Regions from separate parts of the Lysinibacillus sp. AR18-8 genome, predicted to be linked through region 1. Evidence: riboswitches for the same ligand, from Rfam matches in the RefSeq annotation. Region 1 holds a riboswitch; each other region holds the start of a gene.
The links. A riboswitch is a leader RNA that binds a small molecule or an ion and turns the genes downstream of it on or off. The one in region 1 is predicted to bind thiamine pyrophosphate.
Positions count from the first base shown of each region.

Region 1 (7,822 bases):
AGCAAGACGATTTACGCATTCATTTGACGAGTGTCTTAGCACAAATTAGACGCTTTATGCTGAAATATAAATTACATGAAAAAGCGGTTATCGAACAACACTACCGTCAGCTATTTCATTTAATCATTGAGCATCCTATATTTTATACGATACTCAATGGGATTATTTCTTTCACGCAGACATTAATTGAGTTAGCAAGGGAAGCTCGAATAGAGAAACGAGCTGATTATGTTGAACTAGCTATAGAAATAATTGATCAACAATTTAAAGATAGCGCACTGTCTCTTCCCTTTGTCGCTCATAAGCTTGGAATAAGCCCCAATTATTTAAGTACAATTTTCTCAAGAAAACAAGGCTTGCCATTTAAGCGCTATTTACAGCAAGTAAGAATTCATCATGCCACACAAATGCTGCGAGAAACAGATTTTGCTATTAGCGAAATCGCTCATTTAAACGGTTTTGATGATCCAAATTATTTCATAAAATTATTTAAGCAACAAATTGGTATTACGCCTAACCGATATAGAAAAAATTAAAAGATTAATTTTCAATTAGTTGATTTTATTTTCAATAAAGATTTTATCATGATGTCATTATCTTGATCTTAATATGACAATTATCTATAAAATTGAGATTAAATAAAATAAATTTAAGTTAAAAACTATGTATAAACCCTATGTCTAGCGCATATATTTATAGTTTATACTTAAATATAAAAATTCTTTAACGATAATTATTATAATGTACTAGCAATTCTATTTTATATTTGTTATAGTTATAGACGAAGAGTTTGACTCACATTTTTTTCAGGAGGTAAACTAATATGACAAACGCAAATGATCGTAGCCGTCGCTTTACAACAGCAGGTGGTGCTCCAGTAGTAAGTAACCATGACTCTATGTCAGCAGGTCCACGTGGCCCTCTTTTACTTCAGGATGTATGGTTAGTTGAAAAACTAGCAAATTTCAACCGTGAAGTAATTCCAGAACGTCGTATGCACGCAAAGGGCTCAGGTGCATTTGGTACTTTTACTGTAACGCATGATATTTCACAATATACTAAAGCGAAAATCTTCTCAGAGATCGGCAAGAAAACTGAAATGTTCGCACGTTTCTCTACAGTAGCGGGTGAGCGTGGTGCAGCAGATGCAGAGCGAGATATTCGTGGCTTCGCCCTTAAATTCTATACAGAAGATGGAAACTGGGATTTAGTAGGGAACAATACACCTGTATTCTTCTTCCGTGACCCGTTACACTTTACAGATTTAAACCATGTGGTAAAACGGGACCCACGTACAAATATGAAAAATGCCAACTCTAACTGGGATTTCTGGACTTCATTACCTGAAGCACTTCACCAAGTGACAATTGTTATGTCTGACCGTGGTATTCCAGCTGGTTACCGTAATATGCACGGATTTGGTTCTCATACGTATAGCTTTATCAATGCTAATAATGAACGTGTTTGGGTTAAATTCCACTTCCGTACAGAGCAAGGCATTAAGAACTTAACTGGTGTCGAGGCTAATGAGATTATTGGTCAAGACCGCGAATCTTCACAACGTGATTTATATGAAGCAATTGAAAAAGGCGATTTCCCTAAATGGAAAATGTACATTCAGGTAATGACAGAGGAACAAGCTCGTGAGCTACCATACAACCCATTTGATTTAACAAAGGTATGGTATAAAAAAGACTTCCCATTAATTCCTGTAGGTGAATTCGAGTTAAACAAAAATCCAGACAACTACTTTGCAGAAGTTGAACAAGCTGCATTCGCACCATCTAACATTGTTCCTGGCATCAGCTTCTCACCAGATAAAATGTTACAAGGTCGTATCTTTGCATATGCGGATGCCCAACGCTATCGTCTTGGTGTAAACCACTATATGCTTCCTGTCAACGCACCAAAATGTCCATTCCGTACTTTCCACCGAGATGGAGCAATGCGCTTTGATGGCAATCTTGGTTCGACATTAAGCTATGAACCAAATAGCTATGGTGAGTGGGAGCATAATTTAGACCATAAAGAGCCTGAATTACGTATTGATGGTCATGCAGGTATTCATGATTTCCGTGAAGACGATAATAATTACTTTGAACAACCAGGTAAACTATTCCGTCTATTGACTTCGGAAGAGCAGCAACGCTTATTTGAAAATACCGCGAACGATATGGCTTCTGTTGAAGAGTTCATCAAACGCCGTCACATCCTTCACTGCTATCTAGCTGACCCAGCATATGGTGAAGGTGTCGCTAAAGCGATGGGTCTTTCCTTAGAAGGTATGGACCTTACAAATCCATATGTAAAACAACCAACAAACGTTTAATATTCCACTTTATTATTGATATCCAAATCCAACTTTTACTCCATGTGAATCCACTATTCACATGGAGTTTTTTTATTAAGAAAAGGCCTATGTCTATTTTTTTGACATAAGCCTTTTCTTTCATTATTGGTAAATTTGACTGCCTGCTTTTTTAAACTCCTCAGCCTTTTCTTTCATACCTTGATGGATCGCTTCAGTCGTATTCAAATCCTTATCTTTCGCATAATTACGAATATCCTGTGAAATTCTCATGCTACAGAATTTAGGCCCACACATAGAACAAAAGTGTGCTGTTTTTGCTCCCTCTGCTGGCAGTGTCTCATCATGATATTCCACTGCACGCTCGGGATCTAGTGACAGATTGAATTGATCACGCCAACGGAACTCAAAGCGCGCTTTAGACAGTGCATCGTCTCGTTGTTGTGCACCTGGATGACCTTTTGCTAAATCAGCAGCATGTGCAGCAATTTTATAAGTGATAACGCCCACACGAACGTCCTCGCGATTCGGTAAACCAAGATGCTCTTTCGGTGTCACATAACAAAGCATCGCTGTACCAAACCAGCCAATCATGGCTGCCCCAATGGCTGATGTAATGTGGTCATAACCTGGAGCAATATCTGTTGTGAGTGGTCCTAATGTATAGAAGGGCGCTTCCTTACAAACCTCTAATTGCTTGTCCATGTTTTCTTTAATCAGATGCATTGGTACATGACCTGGTCCCTCAACCATTACCTGAACATCATGCTGCCAAGCAATCTGTGTTAGCTCGCCTAGTGTTTCAAGCTCTGCAAATTGTGCCTCATCATTGGCATCTGCAATTGAGCCTGGGCGTAAACCATCACCTAAGGAAAAAGCAACATCATAGGCTTTCATAATTTCACAGATTTCCTCAAAGTGTGTATACAGGAAATTCTCTTGATGATGATATAAACACCACTGTGCCATTATAGAGCCACCTCGAGATACAATACCTGTCACACGATTTGCTGTTAGTGGTACATAGCGTAAAAGGACACCTGCATGAATGGTGAAGTAATCTACACCCTGCTCGGCTTGTTCTATGAGAGTATCACGATAAACCTCCCACGTTAAATCCTCTGCTACACCATTTACCTTTTCTAAAGCCTGATAAATTGGCACTGTTCCCACTGGCACTGCAGCATTTCGAATAATCCATTCTCTAGTTGTATGAATATGTTTACCAGTCGATAAATCCATAATATTATCTGCGCCCCATCGAGTTGCCCAGGTCATTTTCTCAACTTCTTCTGCAATGGAAGAAGATACAGCAGAATTCCCGATATTCGCATTGATCTTTACATGAAAATTACGCCCAATAATCATTGGCTCTGCCTCAGGGTGATTAATATTAGAAGGCATTATAGCACGCCCAGCTGCAATTTCTGAACGTACAAATTCAGGATCCATATTTTCACGAATTGCTACAAACTCCATTTCAGGCGTTATAATTCCCTTTCGTGCATAGTGAAGCTGTGTCACATTTTTACCTTTTTTAGCACGCAAAGGCTTTCTCTCCAACTCAGGGAAGACATTTTCTTGAATACGCGGGTCATCAACATGACGAAAGCCATTATCCTCCGGTTTAATGGAGCGTCCCTCATATGCTTCTACATCCCCTCGCTCTTGAATCCATGCATTTCGTAAGGCAGGTAAACCTTTCGTAATATCTACTTGGTAGGCTGGATCTGTATAGGGCCCACTCGTATCATATACTCGAATAGGAGCATTTTCTTCATTTCCAAAACTGCCTGTTGTCGGACTTAATGCAATTTCTCGCATAGGTACTAGAATATCTGGGCGTGATCCTTCCACATATACTTTTTTGCTTCCTTCAAAGCTGGACATAATGGTAATATTCTTTTCACTAATTGCTGACATGAGCTACTTCTCTCCCTTAAATTTATTTTGATATAAGGACCGATTCTAGCTCACCCCAACAATCCAAAAAATAAAGGCCGAATCCAAAATAATTATTTGGATCCGGCCACGAATGTAAAGGTCTATTGATTGCATACTCTGCAATAGCTTCTTAACTTTCCCACGCTGGTATGAGCCAGATCAGGTCCAAAGGGTCAAGAAACTTCGTAGCGTTTCCCTCTCAGCCTGACTCATCAGACTCCCCTAGTTAATACTATTTAGTTTGATGCTAGTGTAGCAGATAATACTAAGAGATGGAAGTTATTTTTTATCTTACTAGGTAAATAATACTTCTGCAAAATAGATCACAATGGTTACAGTTATACAGCTTACAATGGTTGAAAATAAAACAGCTTGCGCGGCTGTTGCTGATTCTACATCATATTCCAATGCTAGACTAGAACTATTGCGGGATGTTGGAAAAGCACTAGCTATAAACAGTGATTGTGCGACGACTCCATCTAATCCCAATATATAAATAATGGCCAATGCAACAGATGGTCCAATAATTAATCGCGTAAAACAGCTGATAAAGACGGTTTTATTAAACATTGATTTCATCTCTAATTGTGATAATTGCGCACCTAAAGTAATTAGAGCCACAGCAATAAATCCATCTGCCACATGTTCTACTGGTATTTTGATAAACTGTGGAATACCGATATCAAAATAATTCATAGCGACACCTATAATCAGCGCATGAATAATAGGCATTTTAAAGAAATCCTTGATGATTGTCATACCTGACTTTGTAGAAGAAATTAAATTGTATAAACCATATGTATACGTAGTCATATTTTGAAAGATTACGAGCATGACCTGAATGGCTACTCCAATAGGTTGCGTGGCAAATATCATTTGAGCCACTGGAATACCGTAATTACCCGAGTTAATGAGCACAACACTATTTTTAAAGACAGCTGCCTCTGTTCTAGCTAAACCTAACCCTTTTGCCATAAAGTGACTGAGTATCATTTGACTACCGATAAAGAGTACAATAAATAATCCGACCTCTCCCAGTACAGTTAATTCCACATGTGTTTCATATAAATTTACAAAAACAGCTGCTGGCATAAAGCAATATGTAATAAGCTGAGACAATGCTTTTAAATTAAAGCGAAATTTCTTTTGTAGTATAGCGCCTATTACAAGTAACACTAAAATAGGTACAACAATTTGAAAGAAAATCATTCCGAGATACATCATATCAATGTCCCCCTTCCAGTGTTAATAGTAGTGTTGAATTCCTTCTAGGTCAATTTCTCCGGCTTTCACCATAAAGAAGACTGCCTCTATATTGAAGGCAGCCTTTCTTTTTAAGCAAGCTTAAATCGGTTTACAACTTCTTGTAGCTCGTTTGAAATATCGTTCATATTTTGAATAGACTCTGCTACTTTTTGTAATTCTACTTGTTGATCCATTGCAGAAGCACTTACTTGTTCCGCAGAGGCTGCTGTTTGCTCTGAAATAGCCGAAATACTTTGGATAGCCATGATTGCCTGATTTTTATGCTCTAACATGCTAGATAGTTTATTCATTAAATCACTAATAGAATTTGCAATTGAACCCGACAAATCACTGCTATCTTTAAATGCTAGTTGCGTGCTTTGTACGGACTCATTTTGAGATTGCATTAAATCTGCATTAGATGCAATCACAGCAACCGTCTGCTGAGAATTTTCAAGAATACTTTCTACTGTACTCTTAATAATTTCTGTTTCATTCTTAGATTGTTCTGCTAGCTTTCTAACTTCCTCTGCAACTACAGCAAATCCTTTACCATGTTCACCAGCACGTGCAGCCTCAATACTTGCATTTAAAGCTAGCAGATTAGTCTGCTCGGTAATGCTTTGAATCGAAGCAATAATCTGATTAATATTGGCAATATTAGAAGCTAATGATTCCATTTGCTGCTGGATACGCCCATTCATTTCATTTGTCTCCATATTACGTTCTCTTAAACTTTCAACCTCATGCAATCCTTTTTCCGTTGTTACACCTGTTTTATGAGATAGCTCATCCATTTCATTAGAAAGAGCCGTAATAGCATCAATCTGATCTGATAAATCCATCATTCGATAATTTGTTTCTTCTGTATCCTCTGATTGCTTCGAAGCTCCTTGTGCAATCTCGTTGATAGCTACAGAAACCTCCTGACTAGAAGCAACTACCTCATTAAATGCCTCATTTACCTGATTAGAAGATTGGTTCAATAACCTCGTGGAATTTAGTACAGTTTGAATCGCACTATTGGTTTTATCTAACATATTATTATAGGCCACAGCAACTGCACCAATTTCATCAGGCTTAATATATCGCTCTTCTACCTTTTGTGTTAAATCCCCTTCGGCTGCAGTTTCAATCGATGCACGTAAAAATTTAAGTGGTTTTAATTGTTTATAGATGAATAACACACTTGCAGCTGTCATCAAAACCACCATAATAATGGAAGCAATAATCGTAAATACAAATACATGATTATATGTTTCTAGAATCTTTGATTCAGCTAACACGACTTGAACAGTCCATGTTTCGTCAATACCCTCTAAAATCATTGGAGCAAAAACATTATAGGCCTTTTCCTTCAGTTGATTAGAGTCAACGTACATACTTGTTAGTTCACCATTTTCCATTGTCTTACTAATACTTGTCCAAGTAGGATCCTCTTGCATATTGCGCCCAACTAGCTCATCACCAAAACTGTTAGCTGTTAGCACACCTTTATTCGTAATAATTGCCGCATAACCGCCTTCTGGGGCATTCGATTTTGTTAAATCATTTAAAAAATCTATTGATACATCGGCAGTCAATACACCGAAAAATGTCCCGGAAGCATTGATTAATGGCACTGAAATGGTTGTCATTAATACGGATTGACCGTTTACATTATAATCATAGGGCTCTGTCAAAACTGCACGTCTCTCTTCTTTTGGTACCCAATACCATTCAGAAATACTCTTATCATCAATACCTTCGATTAGAGCCGTCGAGATATCATTTCCGTTCTTACTTAAATAAGGGATAAAACGTTTTTTAGTATCTACTAAAGCAGCTTCAGTTGGTTCTAAAATAATAGAATCTTGCTCAAAGATTGCTCCTACTCCAAGAATGTCATTATTGCTAGCTAAATTGTTTTCCATTACGTCTATGACACCCTTGGTAGACAACGTATTATTCTTCTCCATGCTTTCTATGATACGCTTTGTTGTTTGTAATGTCGTATTGGCTTTCTTAAATCTTTCACTCATAATAGCTGCAGAAGATTCAGCCGATTGTAATGTTCCATGCTCTGCGTCTTCAACACTTTGCTTTTTTATAATAATCCCCGTTATGACAGTATAGGATAAAAATAAAATAAGAAATAATCCTATTATAAGGGAAGAAAGTTTTAAGGCAATTCCTCTTGATTTTTTCATAACTAACACCCCCACTTTTATACTAATAATAATGGATGGATGATTGTATCACAATAAAATATTTAGCGAATAAAGTAGAAAATTTACAGAATTATAGAGAAAAATACCGATACTTCACCAAACATTTATTTTTCAA
Region 1 is NZ_MDGU01000025.1:43,293-51,114, reverse strand. Features, by position in the region: gene BFM98_RS17890 (response regulator transcription factor) at 1-536, shown strand, start outside; gene BFM98_RS17885 (catalase) at 824-2,329, shown strand; gene thiC (phosphomethylpyrimidine synthase ThiC) at 2,453-4,231, opposite strand; TPP riboswitch at 4,372-4,486, opposite strand; gene BFM98_RS17875 (AEC family transporter) at 4,547-5,476, opposite strand; gene BFM98_RS17870 (methyl-accepting chemotaxis protein) at 5,587-7,686, opposite strand.

Region 2 (7,822 bases), on a different contig from region 1:
CCGTCGTGTTGTTTTACCATTGACAATGGATGGCGTTAAATCTGGTATTCAAGTTGTCTTTATCCCTGCCCTATCCCTGTTCATGATTACTCGCTTAATTGCAGGGAACCGTGTCATTACTCTAGGCACAGCGATTGAACAGCAATTCCTTGTGACGCAAAACTGGGGTATGGGTTCCACTATTGCTGTATTCTTAATTTTATTCATGGTGATTATCATGCTAATTACGGGACAAAAGGATAAAGGAGGTCGCGTACGATGAACAAACTATCTGCTTCAGCCAAAGTCTATTTAACAATTGTTTTTATCGTTCTCTATGCTCCAATTTTCTATTTAATCTTTTACTCGTTTAATAGTGGCGGCTCCATGAATAATTTTGAATCCTTTACTTTGGAGCATTATCAAGCTGTTTTTGAAGATTCACGTCTTCTTGTTATATTAATAAATACGGTCATCGTGGCATTACTTTCTGCTCTCATTTCTACTATTATTGGTACGCTAGGAGCAATTGGAATTGTGACGGTTAAGGATTCTAAAATGCGTAATACTTTATTATCCTTAAACAATGTCTTAATCGTCAGCCCAGACGTAATTATCGGGGCTAGCTTCTTAATTTTATTTACAATGGTAGGCATTAAACTGGGCTTTGCATCTGTTTTACTAGCCCATGTTGCATTTAGTGTACCGATTGTTGTATTAATGGTTTTACCAAAGCTACTAGAAATGAATAACTCATTAATCGATGCAGCATTAGATTTAGGGGCAACGAAAAAGGACGTTATGATGCGTGTCATTCTTCCTTATATTCAGCCAGGTATTTTTGCAGGCTTCTTCCTTGCCCTTACGTATTCATTAGATGATTTTGCCGTGACATTCTTTGTAACAGGTAATGGCTTTAGTACTTTATCCGTAGAAATTTATTCAATGGCCCGCGCAGGAATTTCTCTAACGGTGAATGCAATTTCTGGATTAGTATTCTTTGTTACGGTTTTAGTTGTTGTTGGTTATTATTTCATGACAAGTCGTACGAGTAAAAGAATGGAGGGGCATCGATGAAGTCACTAATTCAAGCTACCATCGCCATCCTTGTCGTTTCAGCCCTTTTATTCTATGCGGCTGATGCCTTAAGTGCGGGAGGCGGTAAAAGTGGAAAAGACACGTTAACCATCTTTAACTGGGGAGAATATATTGATCCTGATTTGTTAAAAGAATTTGAAAAAGAAACAGGCATTCATGTCATCTATGAAACATTCGATTCCAATGAAGCTATGATGACAAAGATTCAGCAAGGCGGAACAGCTTACGATATTGCTGTCCCTTCTGAATATATGATTGAGAAGATGAAGGAAGAAAAATTATTAATTCCTTTAGATAAAACGAAAATCCCTAATTTAAAAAATATTGACCCTTACTTTTTAGATTTACCATTCGATGCTAACAATAAATATTCTGTCCCTTATTTTTGGGGAACAGTAGGTATTGTCTACAATCCAAGCCTTGTTGGAGACTTAGACTTCTCCTCTTGGGACGATTTATGGGACCCTTCTTTAAAGCGAAAAGTCTTTTTAGTAGATGGTGCGCGTGAAGTCATTGGGATGGGCTTAAACAGTCTTGGCTATTCACTGAATTCACTAGATGATCAGGAACTTCGTGAAGCTACTGACAAATTAATTACACTTGCACCAAATGTTAAAGCGATCATTGGAGATGAAATCACACCGTTAATGATCAATAATGAGGCAACTGTTGCCCTTACATGGTCTGGCCAAGCAGCTGATATGATGTATGAAAATGAAGAGTTAGACTTTGCTGTACCTGAGGAAGGCTCAAACTTATGGTTTGATAATATGGTCATCCCAAAAACATCGAAAAATATTGATGGTGCCCACGCCTTTATTAACTTCATGCTAAGTGCTGAATCAGGTGCTCAAAATGCTGATTTTGTAGGCTATTCTACTCCTAATATTGCCGCTATGGACTTAATGGACGAAGAAGTTGTTTCTGACGAACGCTACTATCCTTCTGAAGAACAACGCGATACATTAGAGGTCTACAAAAATTTAGGACCTGATTATTTAGGGAAATACAACGAATTATTTTTAGAATTTAAAATGAGTATCAGATAATTAAACTAGCGAATTGGTTTTCACACCAATTCGCTAGTTTTTTCTCTGCTTATCTAACTGTTTATTAAACTAAGAACATTTTCAATCGACTATTTGCATTATTATATTTATAAAATATTTTATCTAAATTTTAATAGATTCTCACATTAGTGTATTTTTGATAGTCCATAACTTCTAACGCTCAACATCGCTACAATTTATAGCCATGCTTTATACCATTACAGACAGACTCTCCAAATTTTTAATTCTCCCTTTATAAGAGAAGTCCCTCAATTGTTGTTGCTTTACTAATTTATCCTCCCATAGCTTCTTTTCCCTCAACTTTTATGACTAAAATGTATTATTTCATCATGCATAGGTGCGTGGATAAAAACTTTTGTGGAAAACCATTCTAAATATAGAACCAGTACTATAATCTTAACTATTAGCCAAGCAATAATTCTTTATGATAGACTGTACTATATTTGATTACAAAAAGGGGGTTCATTCGATGACCCAGCAGAAGTCCAATAAGGCGGCTTTGTATATTTTAATGTTTAATATGTTTATCGCAATGGGGAGTATTGGCATTATTATTCCTGTCATGCCAGAGTATTTAAAAATATTTGGTGCAGCAGGACAAGTTCTAGGTATGCTAATCGCAACGTTCGCCTTAGCTCAATTCGTATTTTCTCCTATTGCTGGGAATCTTTCAGATCAGTACGGACGAAAAAATTTAATTATTTTCGGTCTTATCGTAACAGGTCTTGCACAAATCGGATTTGGCCTTGCTACAGATGTATGGATGCTCTTTTTAGCACGATTTTTAGGTGGTCTAGGTTCCGCATTTGTTGCACCTCCTATTATGGCTTTTGTCGCTGACGTCACAACCTATGAAGAACGTGGGAAAGGTATGGGGATGTTGGGTGCCGCTATGTCTCTTGGCTTTATGATTGGACCTGGTATTGGTGGCTTTTTAGCAAAGGTAAGCTTACATTTCCCATTTTTCACAGCTGGAGCTGCAGCCATTGTAGCATCTATTTTATCTTACTTTTTATTACCTTCTACCAAACCAAACACTGCTCAACAGAAACAAAAGCAAGACAATCTGGCGAAGCAAATGGCTCGTTCCATACATATGCCTTATTTTGTTATGCTCATAATTATGCTGGTGTTCTCGTTTGGAATTGCAAATTTCCAAACGACATTGTCATTATTTGTGACAGAAAAGTTTAATTACACACCTGTAGATATAGCGATTATATTAGTTGTTGGTGGTGCTTTTGGAGTAGTAGTACAAATGTTTATTATTACACCACTGTTCAATCGTTATGGTGAAATGAAAGTAGTACTAGTAAATTTATTTATTGCATCCGTTGCTATTTTCTTAATATTATTTGTTTCTGGCTTTGCCCTTATTTTAGTTGTAGCAACAATTTTCTCTACAGCAACGACATTAATTCGTCCAGCTGTTAATACACTCATCTCAAAGCTTGCAGAGAAAGAGCAGGGATTTGCTGCGGGCTTGAATAATGCCTATATGAGCCTCGGAAATATGATTGGACCCGCTTTGGCAGGTTTATTATTTGACTGGAATATGAATAGCCCATATATTTTCGGTTCTATCATATTATTAGCCTGTTTCTTCCTAGCGCTCATCTGGACAGTGAAAAAAGCACCTCATTTAATGCATCCCGATACAAAATAGTCTGAAAAATCATTGACTATTTTTAGCAGTATGTTACATTATTGTTGATTCACAAAATTGAATGATTTTAACCACTAGGGGAGTCTTTAAAAGGCTGAGACGTATATGGTAATATACGGACCCTTTGAACCTGATCTAGTTCACACTAGCGGAGGGAAGTGGCGCTACTTGCTGTTGTCACTATACACACACAAGGCCGCTTCCTATTGTTTAAAGGGGGTGGCCTTTTTATTTTTCCTCACGAACTTTACCAAAAGGAGTGAACTTTATGTCAATTCGTAAATTAACAGTCATGGCTTTATTAGTAGCCGTTGCTGTTGCAGGCTCTACTTTCGTATCCATCCCAACAGGAATCGCACGTGCTTACCCAGTTCAGCATGCTATTAATGTGATAGGAGCCATTATACTTGGACCCGTACCAACAGTTATAGTTGCCTTTGTCACTGCCATCATTCGTATCCTTACTGGAACAGGCTCTCTACTAGCTATCCCTGGTAGTATCATCGGTGCGTTCTGTGCTGCCCTTGCCTATAAATATAGCAATAAAATGTGGTTAGCTGGTATCGGAGAAGTTATCGGAACGGGCATTCTGGCTTCACTTATTGCCGTCCCTTATGCAAAATTATTCATGGGAACATCTGTAGCAGTATTCTTCTTCCTACCAGCCTTTTTAACATCAAGTACGATCGGTGCTATTTTAGGTGTAATGGTTGCGAGTAGCTTGCGTAAAACAGAGCTAGTAAAGAGGTTTAATTCTTCTTTTTATTGAGAGAAATTGAATTATGAGCATTCATTGAGCTGGGGTAGTCCAATTTGGATCGCTTTTCTTCTTTTTATGAGCGGCTGTGGCTCTACTTAGAGCGCTTTTCTTCTCTTTATGAGCAAAGAGCCTACTTTTTAGATAATTCTTACCCTCTTTACAAAGGGGATAACTCTCTATTTCAAGGAATATAAAAAGCAGTGCAAAACTATTCGAGTTTGCACTGCTTCCTCTATTTTAAGATCGTTTTTTCATGCCTTTTAACAACTGTGCTACATTTGTGTCTTCTGGTATAGTTTTTTCCTCAACAAGCGGCTCTTTTTTCTTCGCATTCGTTAGGAAATTCCAACCAAAACGTCTTATGGTAATATCAATAAAGAAAAGAAGCATACTCGCTAAGAGTAGCCATGTGGCAATATTTTGCCGATCTGCTCCTTTTGTCGTAAAGTCACGGAAGACATCTTGTGGTTCCTTTAAAACAGTGCCTCCTGTTCGTTGAGTTAACTCTTCTATCAGTTGGTTATTTACAGGGAGTAGTTCGTATTCAGCACTATAAGGAACACTTAGCCCTGCCTGATAAATGGCCTGCTTTTCATCTGCTATACGGAAGAAAATTAATCCAGGTTCAGCTTGTACTACAGCTCGAACTTGAGATGCGGAAATGGTTTCAAGTTGTGTTTCTAGCTCCTCCCCTGCTTCATTTACCGCTACAATATCTAAAAATGCGGCTTCATTTGTAGGGTCTGTAATCATAAAGGAACCATCTGCTTCCAATCTTACATCATAGGCTACATCATTGTAGCTTGGTAGCATTTGAGAAATAAGTGTTTGCCAAAATACTCCCCAATTCTGCCATCTAGCCCAATCTCCTGTCCATTTACCCGTTGAATCAGATGTAAAGGCAAATGTTTTACCAAGACCATATTGCCACTGCGCTAACACAGGATCTTCTTTCTCGCTTTCTGCTACAACAGTAGCCCCCTGTTTTGCCGTTGTCCCAATATATGCATTCATTTGTGGGACACCATTAGCAAACAGTGAGTTCCATCCTGCTGCATTATAAATTGCCGGATAGAATGGATTGTCCTCAATATAGGTGCGGGAAATCATAGCTGTTTCCCGAGATAAAATAGAAGGAATGGTTTGCTCATCTATCACATCATAGAAACGTCCACTGCCCATGTCACTAAGCGCTTCTAATAAGTTCGCATCGGCATCTTGTCCAATCGCTACTGTCGATAAGGTTATACCCTCTTCTTTCCCTTCACCAATTAAATCCTCATAGTTCCCTGCCTGTGACTGCCCATCTGTTAAGAGGATAATATGCTTACGTTGGAGCTTTAAATCAGCAAGGTTCTCGTAGGCTTTAGCTAATGAACTATAGATTTCTGTTCCCCCACCAGGTGTTACTGATAAAATAGTATCCACAGCCTCTTCTTTACTGTTAAGAGGCCCTGTCTCTATAATCTCCCAAGGACGATCATCAAAGGCGATGAATCCTAATGTATCCTCATCTCGCAACATCTCAACAGAACGTGCCGCTGCTTCCTTAGCAAGCTCAAGCTTCGAGCCTTGCATACTGCCAGAACGGTCAAGTACAATCACTAATCCTAAGGAAGGTAATTGCTCTTTGCCCTTAATTTCCATTTCCACTGGCAATAAGGTTTCAATCGGTGTTTTAAAATAGCCGCCTAGACCAAAACTATTTTCTCCACCCACCATTGTAAAACCAACTCCAAAGTTTTTGACTGCTTGCTCAATAACACTCATTTTTGCTTCACCCACTAAATGACCTGGTACATTGTCGAAAACGATAGCATTATATTGCAAATAGCTGGATAGTTCATTTGGTAAACTTTTAGGTGCTACAACATCATAGGCAATGGATTGACTACCAAGTGCTGCTGCGATGGGTGATGCTGTTTCATAACCATTAACGATTAATAAATGTGGTTCACTTTGAACCATTGTGACACTAGTTAACTTATTGTTTTCAAAAATGGCATCCTGACCAACTTGAACAACGGCTTCATATTTTACAAGTCCTTCAGCTGTTGCTGCATGTTTATAGGTAAACACATTCGTGCCTTCAGTCAGCTCCACTGCCTCTCGATGAATAAGCTCATCATTTTCATATAGTAATAGCTCGCCTTGACCTGCTGATGTTGCATGTATGTCTGTCACTAATTGTTGTTGCTCTCCAACGTAAGCAACTTGAGGGGATACAAAGCTTTTTAGTGATACATCATTGACAACTGGTTGACTAAAAGGCTTAATATCCACACTAATATTAGAGCCTTTCAACTTCGTAGCAAATTCTAAAGCATCGCCCTTTGTCTCATTACCATCTGTTAGTAGCACAAGACGAGTTGCTTTTTTAGGATCTATAATCCCTGAAGCAAGCTGTAGACTTTGTTCTATATTTGTTTGATCGGTAGCTTTAATTTCAGTTAGTTTCGGTACTTCCTTTAATGTTTTAGATAAAATAGCTTCTGTTTGTAAAGTAGAGGAAAATGAATAAATGCCCGCAAGTTGTGGTTCTTTTTTTGATTGGAGGCTCTCCTGTATAAACTGAACCATCTCATCTTCCGTACCATTCATAGAAGCAGAACGGTCTACTAAATAAATAATTTGTTCTTCTTTGATTGGTAATAATAGATATGGACCTGCGAGTGCAAAAACTAAACAGCCTGCTGCCACTATGCGAATAGTAAGTACAACAATATGACTTCTTTTAAGTCGCTGTCGCTCATGAAAGTATGTCCATCCAAAATACAAGAATAATGGAAGGAGTAACAACAATACTAACGGCATATCAATTCGTAAATCCACGACGTCGTTGCACCTCCCACTCTGAAACAAGCAATAGTAAAATAATTACAATTAGCCAAGGCACGAAAGAGGTCATCGACACTTCTTCCTTTCCATTGTCTGAAATATCACCTAATGTAAAACTTGTTCCTTGTTCAATGACACGTTCTTGTGCTTGCAATTGTACAATCAATTGTTTTTCCTCATTATTTGAGCGTACCATATAAATGCCTGGCTGTTTGGGCGCAGTTAGCATCCCCTTCGTAACAGACGAAAGAAACTCGTCTTCTTGCGAATAAACATTCCAGTCTCCTTGCGCTAAAGCAACTGCACGTTGTTCATTGGGTGAAAAAATCCCAAGTGACCCAACTGATTCTGTTAGCTGCTGCTCTGTACTCCATAGAAATAGTGGGAATGATGGATGTAAAGGCCAATCTG
Region 2 is NZ_MDGU01000010.1:149,774-157,595, forward strand. Features, by position in the region: gene BFM98_RS09765 (ABC transporter permease) at 1-262, shown strand, start outside; gene BFM98_RS09770 (ABC transporter permease) at 259-1,056, shown strand; gene BFM98_RS09775 (ABC transporter substrate-binding protein) at 1,053-2,126, shown strand; gene BFM98_RS09780 (MFS transporter) at 2,617-3,813, shown strand; TPP riboswitch at 3,880-3,987, shown strand; gene thiW (energy coupling factor transporter S component ThiW) at 4,082-4,582, shown strand; gene BFM98_RS09790 (VWA domain-containing protein) at 4,811-7,405, opposite strand; gene BFM98_RS09795 (vWA domain-containing protein) at 7,389-7,822, opposite strand, start outside.
Region 2: it holds a riboswitch for thiamine pyrophosphate, as region 1 does, so the genes downstream of both, thiW (energy coupling factor transporter S component ThiW) here and thiC (phosphomethylpyrimidine synthase ThiC) in region 1, are expected to answer to the same signal.

Region 3 (7,822 bases), on a different contig from region 1:
GCTTTAGCGAAAGCGGCTCGACTTGCTGTTGAAACAATGAACGAACGCACAAATAAATACCGTCAATGGCACGATGAAATCCGAACTCAGCTAGAAAGTTATGGCGAAGCAGTCCATGTTTTATCAACCCCACAGGGAGCTGCGCATATTGTGTCATTTAGTGTTCGTGATTTAAAAGGGGAAGTCATTATTAATGCTATGCAAAAACGTGGTGTCATTGTGTCGACATCAAGTGCATGTTCTTCCAAGCAAACGAAAACAAGTCATGTCGTCGAGGCGCTTCACCTTGATGAGCATTATAAAAAAGGCGTGATTCGCCTTAGCTTTGGCGCACATAACACAATAGAAGATATAGAAAACTTTAAACAAGTACTAGCAGAAGTAATGTTGGAACTCAAAGGAGAAAATAAGTAAATGATTTGGAAAGAAATTTTAATTAGATATGGTGAGCTTTCTACAAAAGGTCGCAACAAAATGGATTTTATCCGCCGTTTACGTGAAAATATTCGTCATGCCTTTGCAGATTTAGGACAACTGCATATTCGCACAGAACGTGACCGTATGTTTATTGCCATAGAAGACGAAGCACAAATGCAAATGCTAATTACAGGTTTACCTAAAATTTTTGGTATTCAATCATTTAGCCCTGTCGCTGCATGCGAAAAAGATATGGACAGTATGAAAAAGCTCGCTATCACTATTATGGAGACATTTAAAGATGAGCCACATACATTTAAAGTAGAGGTAAAACGTACTGATAAAACATTTCCTTTAGAATCTCATGCCATCCAACGTGAGATCGGTGGCTATGTTTTACCACAATTTCAAAATTTATCTGTTAAAGTGAAGCAGCCTGATATTGAGCTACGTGTAGAAGTTCGCCATGATGCAACTTATATGATGGCACAAGTCATTCCTGGTGCAGGTGGAATGCCTGTAGGATCAAATGGCAAGTCTTTATTAATGCTATCTGGCGGTATTGATAGCCCTGTCGCGGGTTATTTAATGATGAAGCGTGGTGTGCGATTAGAGGCAATTCACTTCTTTAGTCCACCTTATACAAGCCAAAATTCATTGGAAAAAGTTAAAGTGCTTGCCAATGAATTAACAAAATTTGGTGCTAGTATTCGTTTGCATGTCATTCCTTTTACTGAAATACAAGTTCTTATTAAAGAAAAAGTACCTTCTAATGTATCGATGACGACAACACGCCGAATGATGTTGAAGGTTGCTGATCAGGTGCGTGAGGAAATTGGTGCACTTGCTATTGTAACGGGCGAAAGTCTTGGACAAGTGGCGAGTCAAACGCTTGAAAGTTTAACAGCAATAAACGCAGTAACAAATACACCTATCCTTCGTCCGCTGATTTCAACAGATAAATTAGAAATTATTGATATTGCAGAAAAAATCGGCACATACGAAACATCTATTCAGCCATTTGAAGATTGCTGCACGATTTTTACACCAGCAAGTCCAAAAACAAAACCGAAGCTTGAAAAGGTTGAGCATTATGAAAGCTTCTCTGACTTTGATGAATTGATCGAGCGAGCAGTGAAGAATCGCGAGGTCTATATTTTCCCTAAGAAAGAAGAACAACAAGATAAATTTGCAGATCTACTATAAGGATTCAAAAGCTGTCTCAAAGCCCATTTTGAGACGGCTTTTTTGTATGGATATTGTTATTCCAATAGAGGTACAATTTACCTCTAAATTTTTTGTATTAAAAATCTAATATCGCACATTCTATATTCACAAGGAGGTGAGAAACATGGCTTCAAACAACAACCGTAGTTCAAACCAGCTTGCAGTACCTGGTGTACAACAAGCACTAGATCAAATGAAATACGAAATTGCACAAGAATTTGGTGTTCAATTAGGAGCTGAAGCTTCAGCTCGTGCCAACGGTTCCGTTGGTGGTGAAATCACTAAACGTCTTGTACAAATGGCAGAATCTCAATTAAAAGGTATGCCAAACAACAATCAATAAATGCTGATTAAGCATTTATAAACTTAAAACCAGTGACCGTAAAAGGCACTGGTTTTAGTTTGTTTATTGATCATTTATTTATACGAGATAAGGATCTAAATGTAGCTACTGTATGATCAACATCTTTGCTTTGACAAATAGCTGAAATAACAGCAACACCATCAACCCCCGTTTGAAATACAGAATGTGCATTTGTGAAATTTATTCCACCAATTGCTACAATTGGTAATTCAGGATGTAATGAATGTGCCTCCTGTAAAAAAGATGTACCACATGGTGGTTGTGCATCACTTTTAGAGGATGTTGGAAAGATTGGACCGATACCAACATAATCAGCTTGATGGTTAATAGCTATTTGCAATTCTTCCTCGCAATGGACAGATACACCAAGAATCATATTCCCGATTCTTTTACGTGCTACACTTACAGGTAAATCATCTTGTCCGATATGAACACCATCAGCCCCTAGTCGTATCGCTAGATCAACATCGTCATTAATGATAAAGGGCACATGATAGTGATGACATAGTTTTTGACATTGGCGTGCAAATTGTTCATACGCAAGTCCAGTTAACGCGTGAGGACCTTTTTCACGAAATTGAAACATTGTAATGCCTGCTTGCAAGGCTTTTTCTAGGATATAGATAGGTTGTTCTTGAGGAGGAACATTGCTCGTACCCATAATAAAATAGAGCTCCAAATCCTCACGTTTCATGAATAATCACCTCACAGCCTTCCTTATACTGTTGATAAGCAAAATGATTAGTGGGTCCATGACCATTTCCAATCGATAAATTAAACATAATAGCTAATTGGATAAATTTTTTAGCTTCTATTATGGCATTTTCCAGAGCAAATCCTTGTCCAAGAAAAGCAGTAAGTGCTGCGGAAAATGTACATCCAGTACCATGCGTATTTTTTGTTTGGATTCGTGGAGACTGCAAAGAAAAAGAACGTCCATTTTTGCAAAATACATAATCAATGGCATAAAGTGGATCTGCTAAATGACCACCTTTAATGATGACACATTGTACACCTAGCTGTAACAAGCTTTGAGCTACTTCTTTCATATCTTCAAAATGATGAATAGATCTCCCAGTAAGTGTCTCTGCCTCGGGTATATTGGGCGTAACAACCGTAGCAAGTGGTAATAAAGTTGAGCGTAAGGCATCGATAGCTTCTTGCTGTAATAGGCTTTCCCCACCTTTTGCAATCATCACCGGATCAACAATCAGCGGAATGTTTAGCTCCCTGATCTTGTGTGCAATTGCTTTGATAATTTCTGAGGAATAAAGCATTCCTGTTTTAATCGCAGCGATTGGAAAATCTTCTACTAAGGCCTCTAATTGTTTTTTTATAAAGGAAACGTCAATAGGGCAAACACCTGTTACACCCAAAGTATTTTGAGCAGTTAGAGCAGTAATAACAGAAGTACCGAACACTTCTAATTCCTGAAATGTTTTTAAATCAGCCTGTATACCCGCGCCACCACCACTATCTGAGCCAGCGATTGTTGTTACAATATGCATGAAGCTGCACCATCCTTTGATAAGCGATGTATAGCATTGAGTAAGGCTATTTGAAAATCACCAATGTCTGCAGTAAATGCGGATGCCAGTACACCTGCTTTTTTATAGTAAGTAAGTGTTTCTGTTAATTGTTGGTAAGGATTATGGCTTACACTATAGGCTGCGCCACAAATTGCGCTAAGTAAACAACCTGTACCCGTTACTTCCGTCATTTGTGGATGACCACCAGCGATCCATTGGCTATGCTTGCCATCAGTTATAAAATCGCGTTCTCCTGTGACAATAACAATGCATTGATAGCGTTGAGCCAATGATGTGGCTTCTAATTCCATAGCGATAGTGCCATGACCACTATCAACACCTTTTTGTTGCCAATTTACACCAACTATTGCTGCTAGCTCGCCGAGATTACAGCGAATCACGGCAAAGTGTATGTTTTCCAGTAAGTATTTTACGGTTTCCTTACGATAAGTTGTGGCTCCAACTCCGACAGGATCTAAAATAACAGGAATACCAAGTTTATTGGCTTTTTCACCTGCTAATAACATGGCACTTTTTGTGCGATCATTAAGTGTTCCAATATTAATTAATAATGCTTGAGCAATGGCCACCATCTCCTCTACCTCTTGGTAGTCATCGGCCATTACTGGTGAAGCACCTATCGCTAATAAACCATTTGCTTGAAAATTTGCCACTACATAATTGGTTATACAATGGATAAGTGGTTGCTGTTGACGAATTGTTTGAAAAATCATTGTAGTCCTCCTTTAGGGATGGACGTAAGCATGCAAAAAAGGCTCTTTTTGTGTAAAAATGCACGAAAAGAGCCTTTCATCTGAAAACGATGTTTATTGCTCCCTACGTCAGTATTAACTAACAGGTTCAAAGGGTCAGGTTTTACCTTCTCAACTCTTACGAGTCCCCCTGCAATCTTGCTTTTAGTTGACCAAAATGTACCATACTTTTCATTTGTATTCAATAGCAAGTTTTCCTATAGATAAAATGTGACCGATGCCATATAGGAGGGTATGATAGTTGTCATGACTTTACCGAAATTAAGCACAAACCATTGAAAATGCTGAAAAAAGAGTTTTATAATGTGTCATAACAAAAGGGGGCAATTGCCATGAAAAGACAAGATTTAGTTGCACCAGAATGGTATAACATAGTAGAAGAAATTGAAAAATATGCTCAGGATGCAGCCAAAAATGCTTTAATCATTTATGAAGAAAACCAAGACATCCAATGTATTACATATGCACATTTATTGGAAAAAGCGAATCAAGCAGCACATGTATTCACCAAGCAAGGTTTAAAGAAAGGTGATGTCATTTTAGTAATGGTACCACGTTCGGTTGAAGCATATATTGTGTATATTGCTGCATTGAAAGCGGGTTTAACTATTATTCCAAGTTCTGAGATGTTAAGAACAAAGGATATTGAGTATCGAATTCATCATGCAAATGCTAAAGCAGTTATTGCATTTGAACCCTATATTGAACAGTTCGATAAAGTGGGAAATTTACAAGACATACTGCAATTTGTCATAGGGAATGCACATGAACCTTGGCAGAACATACTTGAAAAAATGAATAATCAACCTACAACCTACATAAATCCTATCCCAACAAAAAGCACAGACAATGCATTTTTAGCCTATACAAGCGGAACAACAGGAAATCCAAAAGCAGCAGTGCATACGCATAGTTGGGGCTATGCTCATTTACGAACAACAGCACCACATTGGTTGGGTGTACAAGAAAATGATATTGTTTGGGCGACTGCAGCACCAGGGTGGCAAAAATGGATTTGGAGTCCATTTCTAGCTACTTTAGGCAGTGGTGCTACTGCATTTGTCTACAAAGGTAAATTTGAAGCAGCTTCTTATTTAGCATTGCTTGAGAGATTCAAAATCAATGTACTATGCTGTACACCAACTGAATATCGTTTTATGGCAGCGCTTGAAAATTTACATGAATATGATTTAAGTGCAATTCGCCAAGCTGTATCAGCTGGTGAGCCATTAAATAGTGAGGTTATTAGAGTATTCTTGGAAACATTCAAATTACAAGTGCGAGATGGCTATGGACAAACGGAAAATACATTATTGGTAGGCACAATGGTAGGGATGGAAGCGAGAGTTGGCTCTATGGGAAAACCTACTCCTGGCAACACTGTTGAAATTATTAATGATTTGGGCAAACCTGTTACAATCGGAGAAGTTGGTGATATTGCTGTTCATCGCGAAACGCCAGCACTCTTTAAAAAATATTTAAATGATCCTGAACGTACAAATTTACAATTTCGTGGGGATTGGTATATTACAGGAGATCGTGCTTATAAAGATGAAGATGGCTACTTTTGGTTTGACGGACGAGGAGACGATGTTATTATATCCTCAGGCTATACAATTGGCCCTTTTGAAGTAGAGGATGCTTTAATGAAACATCCAACTGTAAAAGAGGCTGCTGTTATAGCGAGCCCTGATAAAGTAAGAGGAAATATTGTCAAAGCATTTATTGTTCTGCGCAATGGTGAAAAAGGTGATGGAGCGCTTATTCAAACACTCCAAAGTCATGTTAAATCATTGACTGCTCCTTATAAATATCCACGTGCTATTGAATTTGTAGAGGAACTACCAAAAACATCTTCTGGGAAAATTAGACGTGTCGAATTACGACAACAAGAAATCAAACACCTCCAATTATAATATTTCCTGGGAAATAATGTCGAAAATCAAAGTTCATCAAAGGTATGGACTTTGATTTTTTTATTTTTTTTAGGTAAGGTAATATGAGGAAATACATAGCTTAAAGCTTTTTGTGTTTAATTATTGCAAAAAGATGAAACAAATTGGCAAGTCATACGTATTACGTGTTGAGGAGGCGGAAAGACATGAATGTAAAAAGGTGGGTTGCTTTAGTAGTGGCTGGTGTTCTTTTACTATTTTCGTTAGGAATTAATACCATTTTTGCGCTATTTAAAGCAGATTTCCTAGGTAATTTTGATAGCTTAATGGCAGGTAATAGCTTAGATGTATATGAAAATGTCATTGAAGGGGAGAATTTTGATAAGCGAATTGCTTATTTAAAGGTAGATGGAACGATTCAAGATATCGGCTCAAGTACATTGTGGCAACCAGTTGCCTATGATCATCAATTTTTCTTAGAACAATTGGATAATATTTTATATGATGAGTCCATACAGGGGGTTGTTTTAAGCGTTAATTCACCAGGTGGTGGTGTAAAGGAATCTGCAGATATCTATAAAAAGCTACTAAAAATAAAAGAAGAACGACAAATTCCAATTTATGTATCAATGGATTCTATGGCAGCTTCAGGTGGTTATTATATTTCTGCACCAGCAGATAAAATATTTGCCCATCGTGATACAATAACAGGCTCTATTGGTGTCATCATGCAATCAATTAACTATCAAGAGCTGGCTGAAAAAGTAGGGGTCAAATTTGAAACGTTTAAATCGGGAGAGCATAAAGATATGCTAAGTCCAATGCGTGAAGTGACAGCAGAGGAACGTGCAATGATGCAAGATATGATTAATGAAACGTACGAAGAATTTGTAGATATTGTAGAGCAGGGACGTAATATGTCTGAAGCAGAAGTGAAGAAGGTTGCAGATGGTCGTATTCTTGGCGGTACAAAAGCACTTGAAGCAGGGTTAATTGATGAAATTGGTGATGAAGAAGCGGCCATTGCAGCTCTTCGTGAGGATTATGGACTTGAAGATGCGGCTTTATTTGAGTATTCATACGATATGGGTGGCTGGCAATCATACGTAGGTATGAAAATTGGCTCCATGTTCGGTCCCTCTGCCGAAGAAAAAATGCTAATGAAAATCATGACGGACTATAGCGCTCCGAAAATGATGTATCTATATGGGGAATACTAAGGGGGAGAGCACAATGACAAACAATGAAATTGTTATGCAAGGTTCACCTCATTGGAAAATGGCTTCTATATAAACACTTCAGGAGAATCAGCACATGAAAAAAACTATGCATTAAAAACTGCTGGTTTTTGGGTACGATTTTGGGCATTTTTATTAGATGGATTCATCATTTCTGCTGTAGGTGGAATACTCGTCAATCCTATCTTCTATTTAATGGATTGGTCTTTATCTGATTCGGTTTGGTATGCGCCAATTTCTATTATTACAGCAATTTTCTACTATAGCTATTTTGTGCTGATGACCAAGTTCTTTGGGCAAACACTAGGGAAAATGGTGTTCGGATTACGTGTAATTTCATTAAAGCACGATCAGCTAACTTGGTCAGATGTGTTATTCC
Region 3 is NZ_MDGU01000014.1:107,029-114,850, reverse strand. Features, by position in the region: gene BFM98_RS12615 (cysteine desulfurase family protein) at 1-414, shown strand, start outside; gene thiI (tRNA uracil 4-sulfurtransferase ThiI) at 415-1,623, shown strand; gene BFM98_RS12605 (alpha/beta-type small acid-soluble spore protein) at 1,769-1,987, shown strand; gene thiE (thiamine phosphate synthase) at 2,058-2,702, opposite strand; gene thiD (bifunctional hydroxymethylpyrimidine kinase/phosphomethylpyrimidine kinase) at 2,692-3,516, opposite strand; gene thiM (hydroxyethylthiazole kinase) at 3,504-4,271, opposite strand; TPP riboswitch at 4,355-4,452, opposite strand; gene mbcS (acyl-CoA synthetase MbcS) at 4,643-6,226, shown strand; gene sppA (signal peptide peptidase SppA) at 6,412-7,425, shown strand; gene BFM98_RS12575 (RDD family protein) at 7,477-7,822, shown strand, end outside.
Region 3: it holds a riboswitch for thiamine pyrophosphate, as region 1 does, so the genes downstream of both, thiM (hydroxyethylthiazole kinase) here and thiC (phosphomethylpyrimidine synthase ThiC) in region 1, are expected to answer to the same signal.

Region 4 (7,822 bases), on a different contig from region 1:
AATTAATGCTTTTTATTCACATTTCGACCATTTTTGATTATATTGAATTAAGAATATTACACTTAACTGTCTTAAATTGAAAGGGGATATGATTTTGTTATTATCGTTTGACACAAAATTACTAAAATATGCCGAGTTAGCGGTGAAAGTAGGAGTAAATATCCAAAAAGATCAGTATCTTTATATAAGCTGTTCGACTGATAACCTAAAACTCGCACAAATAATTACTAAAATTGCCTATAAAAATGGTGCTAAACAAGTTTTTGTCGATATATCCGATGATGAACTTGTACGTGCTCGCTATGAAGGGGCACCAAAAGACTCATTTGATTTCTTCCCACCTTGGAAAGTGAAGGAACGTGAATGGTTAGCTGAACATGGTGCTGCTTTCTTAAGCATTAGCTCACAAAATCCCGATTTATTAAAAGGTATTGAGCGTGATAGAATCATGGCATTCCAAAAAGCATCTGGCCAAGCACTTGCCAACTATTATCAATGGTTACAAGCAGATAAGTTTAGCTGGTCTGTTATTGCTGCTCCATCTAAAGCTTGGGCAGCAAAGGTCTTTCCTCACCTTCCAGAAGAACAGCAAATGGATGCATTATGGGAAGCTATCTTTGCAGCCACACGTATAGACGTTGAAAATCCTGTTGAAGCTTGGCATACACATGATCAGGAATTACATAGCAAAGCTGATTATTTAAATGCAAAGCAATTTAAGTCACTGCACTATACTGCACCAGGCACAGATCTAACAATTGAGCTGCCTCCACACCATGTGTGGACAGGGGGTAGTAGTATAAGTACACAAGGCCAAACATTTATGGCCAATATGCCTACTGAAGAGATTTTTACAGCACCGTTAAAAACAGGTGTTAATGGTTATGTATCAAGCACTAAGCCTTTAAGCTATGGCGGCAATATTATAGATAATTTCACACTAACATTTAAAGATGGTCGAATCATTGACGTCAAGGCAGAGCAAGGCCAAGAAATTTTAGCTTCTCTTATTGAAACAGATGAAGGTGCTCATTACCTTGGTGAAATAGCATTAGTACCACATCAATCACCTATTTCACAATCCGACCTATTATTTTACAATACATTGTTTGATGAAAATGCATCCAATCATTTTGCCATTGGTAGTGCATATGCTTTTTGCATTGAGGGCGGCAAAGAAATGACTTCTGAGGAACTAAGCGCGCATGGTCTTAATCAAAGCTTGACACATGTAGACTTTATGATTGGCTCTACCAAAATGAATATAGATGGAATAACACATGATGATCAAATAGACCCAATATTCCGTGATGGAAATTGGGCATTCTAAATAATCCATTCCTACTAATAGTATTCTAGGCTAAGTATGTTAAGGTTGTCATAAATTATCCTTAGATTTTCCTAGTAACCTATTGTATAATTGTTTTAGGGAATTTTAGTAGATCATTTAAGTAGAGAGGAGCTCTAATAATGTTCATTACAACTGTTCTTGGCTTTTCAGCAGTTTTATTAATTTCAACGGGATTCTTCATCCACTACCTACAAGTTGGTTTAGATAGCAAGTCTTCAGTAACTGTAGATCCAAAGCCAAACGAAAAATTTTAATGTGTAAAAAACAGCTACTATTTATAGGTAGCTGTTTTTTTATAGCTTACAAGTTATTTCATCTACTAAAGCGTATGAAACTGCTCCTTTATTGTAAAAATTATCTGAATAAAGTCTTTATTGTTTGCATATTGAAAATTTTGCTCTACAATATTTTTTGTAAGGAAGGGAGCAATATTCATGACAATGTTACAAGATATTCTAGAATTTAACAAAGAGTTTGTACAAGAAAAAAAATATGAGCCATTCATCACTACGAAATATCCTGATAAACGTATTGTTGTTTTATCTTGTATGGATACTCGTCTTGTAGAGCTTTTACCAAAAGCGATGAATTTGCGTAATGGCGATGTAAAAATAGTGAAAAGTGCTGGTGCGTTAGTGAGCCATCCTTTCGGTGCAGTTATGCGTAGTTTATTAGTTGCTGTCTACGGCCTACAAGCTGATGAAGTGTATGTTGTTGGACATTATGACTGTGGTATGAGTGCGGTTGATCCTGACGCCATGCTTAGCGAAATGGTACAACGAGGCATCGATCCAGAAACAATCAAAATGTTGGAATATTCTGGTTTTGATTTGAAAGAATTTTTACGAGGTTTCGGTGATGTAGCAACAAGTGTTAAGAAAAGTGTCGATACAATTCGTAATCATCCATTAATGGTAAAAGACGTACCTGTTCATGGTTTAATAATTGATCCAAATACAGGTCATCTAGATTTAATTGAAGATGGAAATAAACAATAAAATTATTTCTTCATACATTAATAAAAGAGCAAGTGCCTATCCTCTCTATGTGGAAGATAGGCACTTATTTTTCTATTCATCCTCTAAACGTGCATACATATAGTGATCTACCCAATGACCATTGATATACAGTAGCTTTCTTAGCAGACCCTCCTGCTGAAATCCAGCCTTCTCTAATACACGCATGGAGGCATTATTTTGTGTCGATACGTAGGCCTCTACACGATGTAGACCAATTTGTTCAAATGCAAATCGGACCACCATATTCACAGCTTCTGTGACAATGCCCTTTCCAACATAAATCTCATCCATCGCATAGCCAACAAATGCACTCGAGTACGGTAAGCGTTTGACAGCATAAAGTGCAATATGCCCTATTAGATTATTTGTACTATGCTCAAAAATACCAAAAGTAAATTCACGCTTAGACTCCATTAAATAGAGACTTTCTTGAATTTTTTTGTATTGAGCATCGACTGTATAGTATTCAGGTCTTTGCAGTGGCTCGTATATAGACCAAAAGTATTTATTACGGCTTACGAGACCCGTTAAACTTCGTGCATCTTTTTCTTGGAATGTGCGGATGTAGCATTTTTCCCCCTTTATTGTTACCACATTCCCACCCTTTTTTCTTAATAGATTCCAAATTTTAAGCACCATTTCTCCACACTAGCCTTCCAATAAAAATCAATACATTTCTCTTTGTTTCATTGGCTACAAGCCATAATTGCAAACCCTATTTATATTTCATTGTATGTAAAAAAACAGGCTGCTACAACCAAAACAGCTTATGTCTTATTGTCATAGCAGCACAATTCAATTATTTAGTTTTTTGTTCTTTCTTTTTCTCGTTTACTATTTCTAAGCTGGAGGAATCAGCATCCTCTAGTTGAGTATTGTCTAACACATTTGTTAAATGAAGACCACGCCTTTGAGCCTCTCGTTCAATGTGTGCAATAGTTTCCTGTAGCACCTGAACACGTGCATACTTTTTGTCATCTCCAGCGACTAAGACCCATGGTGCATCTTTTTTATCTGTCTTTTCAAACATCGCATTTGCTGCTTCAATATACTGAGGTGTTTTATCTCGATTGCGCCAATCCTCGGCTGTTAACTTCCAAGATTTATAAGGGTTTTGTTCACGTTCTTTAAAGCGTTTTAATTGCTCCTCATCTGAAACATGAAGCCAGAACTTAATAATTATGTAATCTCCTGCAGTTAAAATCTTCTCGAAATTATTAATTTCTTCATAAGCACGAGACCATTCATCCTTTGTTGCGAATCCTTCGATGCGTTCTACTAGTACGCGGCCATACCACGAGCGATCAAAAATAGCGATTTGCCCATGTTGAGGCAATTTTCTCCAAAATCGTTGTAAATAATTGTAGCGTAATTCATGAGCTTGAGGAGCAGAAATAGGATGTACAACATAACCGCGGGGATCGACACGTTCGATTAATCGTTTAATAGCGCCACCTTTACCAGCTGCATCCATTCCTTCAAATACCAAGATCAAGCCAATCTTGTTTTTTAATAAAAATTGTTGTGCGTTCAACATTTCATATTGGAGTACTTTTAATTTCTTTTTATACATCTTTTTGTCTAGTTCAACAGTTAGATCTAGATTTTTCAAATTTTGTGTCATGAAACTTCACTCCTTTTATTTGGCTATTCTTATTGTACTAAAGAAATATATGGATGCCTATCAGACATGGTAAATTGTAGGTATTAATAGTAAAACAACACGATACATTGTTGGAAATTTCCGTTATAATAAAAAAAGTGACAGTACTATACTTATTTGTCTTTTCCCTATACAATCTAACACGAAGGGAGAGGAAAACATGCCTCGGTTTATCTTGATGACAATCTCTTATCTTGTCTCAATCATCCTAACCTTTTCATCCTTTTTCGTGAACATCAACGGTCAATCTTCGCTAGAAATCGCTAATCGTTTTTCTGTTGTATTTGCACCAGTTAGTGTAAGTCATGTAATTTGGATTATCATTTATTTTTTACTCGGTTATTGGTTAGTTATGAACATGAAAAAGACAACTTTGAAACAGTCTGCGCTTTTTAGTTGCATAAATATATTACAAGCATTGACGATATATGTCTGGCACCATGAGTTATTTATTGTTTCTCTTGGCATTACATTACTCTTAGTCTTGTATTTGTTTATGTTGTATAATACGTACCCTCTTCAGGACAAATCCTTGTTTGGTCGTATTCCTTTCTCTATTTATTTAGCATGGATGACATTTATTTTTATCACAAATACAAGCTTTACGTTAACGGCTTATGGTTGGAACGGCTTTGGTCTTAGTACGCCTCTTTGGGCAGTGATTTTACTTACTTTAGGAGGAGCCATTGCGCTACATATCCGTTTCCATCACTTTGATGTTGTGTATCCAAGTGTTTTTATTTGGGCTTATATTGGAATCGCCATACATAATGGTTTTGATGAGCTACTTGTCACTACAGCTGCTTTATTTTTATGCGGTGTTCTCTTTGTTGGCATTTTATTTATTAAAAAAAATCCTGCCTACCAAAAATAAATTGGTTAGCAGGATTTTTTCATTACATCCTATTCTTCGTCTAATGACGTTAAGATAATTGGTTTATCTTTTGTTACAATGACTGAATGTTCGATTTGTGCTACAAGTGATTTATCAGGCGTCACGAATGTCCAGCCATCACCTGCTTCTACGATATGCTCTGCATTTGCTGAGATAAATGGCTCAACCGCAAGGACCATACCTTCTTTCATAATAGTAGTATCCCATGCATCGTAATAATTTAAAATATGGTTTGGTTCATCATGTAAAGATTGACCTAAGCCATGACCTGTTAAATTCATAATAACAGTTAACCCATTAGCATTTGCCTCGCGTTCAACAGCTTTACCAATTTGATTTAATTTAGATCCAGCCTTTACCTTTGTCATTGCTCGATCAAAGGCACTTTTAGCAACACGGCAAAGCTTTTCTTTGTCCTCATAGCCATCACCCACAACAAATGAAATACCTGTGTCAGCAAAATAGCCATTTAAAGAGCCTGAAACATCAATATTTACGATATCTCCCTCTTGAATAACACGCTTTCCTGGAATACCATGTGCTACTTCTTCATTGACGCTAATACATGTATACCCTGGAAAATCATATTCTCCCTTTGGTCCTGAAATAGCGCCAGCCTCTGCAAACATGCGACCAGCAATTTCATCAAGCTCAAGTGTTGTAACACCTGGTTTTGTGGCAGCTTTCATTGCTTCGCGAATTTCAGCACAAATGCGTCCTATTTTTTTAAAAGCTTCAATCTCTTCTTGCGTTTTTACAATCATGTATAACGTCCCTTTCATCTAATATCTATTCTTTAATATAACATAACTTTTTATGCGTATAACGATAAACGCTTTAAATATTGTATGCTTTCCTACTTTGCAAAGTGCTAAAAGAGTTATTCACGACAAAAAAGTCCCTCCACTCACGTGAAGGGACTAGCATTAAGCTTTTCTTTGCATTAATTGGGGAGCGGCTGTGAATAAAAGAACACCAACGACAGCCGTTAAAATGGTTGCTGGTAGCATATATGTACCATTGTAGATGATGGAATAGATCCATGCATTCTGGTCACCCGCATATTCGGCAAAAAATACAGCACCAGCAATTGTATGTGCTGTGTATCGTAAGAAGCCCGCGATAACGGTACCTATGATTATATAAAGTGCCATTTTTGTTTTGTTCATATGTTTAGCAGCGTCTAACACTGGTCCACGTACAACCGCCGCTAATCCTACAACAGTAAAAGCAACACCATAATCTAGTAATCCTTGTAGCCAGTGCACGATATAAGAACCAAACATTGTTTGCATAACACCCACAAGTAGTCCCGTAGTAAGACCAGCTACTAAGCCCCAGCGAAATGCTATTAACATAATCGGTACCATAACAAGACTAACTGAGCCGCCTTGTGCCCATACTTTAAAGGAAACCTGATCCAGTACGAGACCTATCGCTGCAAAAATCGCAATCTCCACTAGCATTAATAGTCTTTTTTTGTCCATACATATTCTCTCCTTTGTTCCGATGTAGGATACAAGAGCAGGAATAGAAAAGCGCTGATATGTCTCTTTCTGACACCTTTTTTCCTTTACGGACGAAAAAACGATGTCAGGACAGAGCCTCACATCGTACAAGTGTCGGTTTCTATCCACATCCCTACGCAAGCGTTAACTTACAGGTTCGAAGAGTCAAGGCATTACGTGCCCAGTCTCAGCTGACATCATCAGCTCCCCTTGTGGTCGTTACATCTGAATTTATTTGAACACTCTCATTGTACGCAAAGGATTGAAGGATTACAACCTTCCATACATCATTTTTTTGAAACTTTGCTGTTTTTCATGCGTAAATATTTAAAAAGGAGGTACAACTATGGAGAATCAAAAAATTTTAGCTGCCTTTAGTTATCTTAGTATTTTCTTCGCCCCTTTTATCGTTCCATTAATTGTATATTTCGTGACAAAAGACAGTGATGTAAAAAGCCATTCGATTCGTGCACTTGTCTCTCATTTAATACCCTTTGTTTTTGGCATTCTATTCTTTATTGTCTTTGTTTTTTCCACATTTAGTTTAGATCCAACCTCCAGTAATAATACAGTGATGATTATTTGGTTTGCTTCATTCACCATCTATGCTCTCGTCTCACTAGGTATTGTGATTTGGAATATAATTCAGGCTGTTCGTGTTATCCGTTAATGTTTTATTTTTAAGTGAAACAGGTAGTAGTAATTGTAAAAGGAGCTGTTTTGGGATGAAAGTATCAAACGTTGTAAAAACTGCCGTTAAGTTAGCACCTATTGTTATTCCTATCGTAAAAAAAGTAATGGCTGCAAAAAAGGGCACAACGCCTACAACCACAACTCGAAAAAAATAAAACGGAGGCGTATTCCTTTTAGAGGAAATACGCCTTCGTTTTATTTCACTTCAAAATGGGTTTGACTATGGCCATTTAATGTTTTTTCCACATGTAAAACTGCTGGCATCGCAGATTTCAATTCAGGCACATGCGAAATAACGCCAATCATACGACCAGAATCCTGCAAATCAATTAATGTATCGATTGCTTTATTTAGTGATTCCTCATCGAGCGAGCCAAAGCCCTCATCAATAAACATCGTTTCAATATGAATATTACCTTGGTAGCTTTGAATCACATCTGCCATCCCCAATGCAAGGCTCAACGAAGCATTAAACTTTTCGCCACCTGATAAAGTTTTGACATCTCGTAATTGATCTGTATAAGCATCATAAACATCAAGACCAAGGCCACTTTGCTTCGCATGCTTTTCTAATCTATCTGAACGTCTAAGCTCAAATTGACCGTTTGATAAATGATACAGACGTATATTGGCAGCTTCTGTAATTTGATCTAAGTAGTTAATTTGTATATAACGCTCAAAGGATAACTTTTT
Region 4 is NZ_MDGU01000030.1:80,405-88,226, reverse strand. Features, by position in the region: gene BFM98_RS19795 (aminopeptidase) at 89-1,330, shown strand; gene BFM98_RS24480 (hypothetical protein) at 1,471-1,605, shown strand; gene BFM98_RS19790 (beta-class carbonic anhydrase) at 1,786-2,349, shown strand; gene BFM98_RS19785 (GNAT family N-acetyltransferase) at 2,422-3,009, opposite strand; gene BFM98_RS19780 (polyphosphate kinase 2 family protein) at 3,170-3,994, opposite strand; gene BFM98_RS19775 (hypothetical protein) at 4,194-4,907, shown strand; gene map (type I methionyl aminopeptidase) at 4,937-5,692, opposite strand; gene thiT (energy-coupled thiamine transporter ThiT) at 5,855-6,415, opposite strand; TPP riboswitch at 6,550-6,657, opposite strand; gene BFM98_RS19760 (magnetosome magnetite crystal formation protein family) at 6,783-7,106, shown strand; gene BFM98_RS24475 (hypothetical protein) at 7,162-7,284, shown strand; gene BFM98_RS19755 (AAA family ATPase) at 7,325-7,822, opposite strand, start outside.
Region 4: it holds a riboswitch for thiamine pyrophosphate, as region 1 does, so the genes downstream of both, thiT (energy-coupled thiamine transporter ThiT) here and thiC (phosphomethylpyrimidine synthase ThiC) in region 1, are expected to answer to the same signal.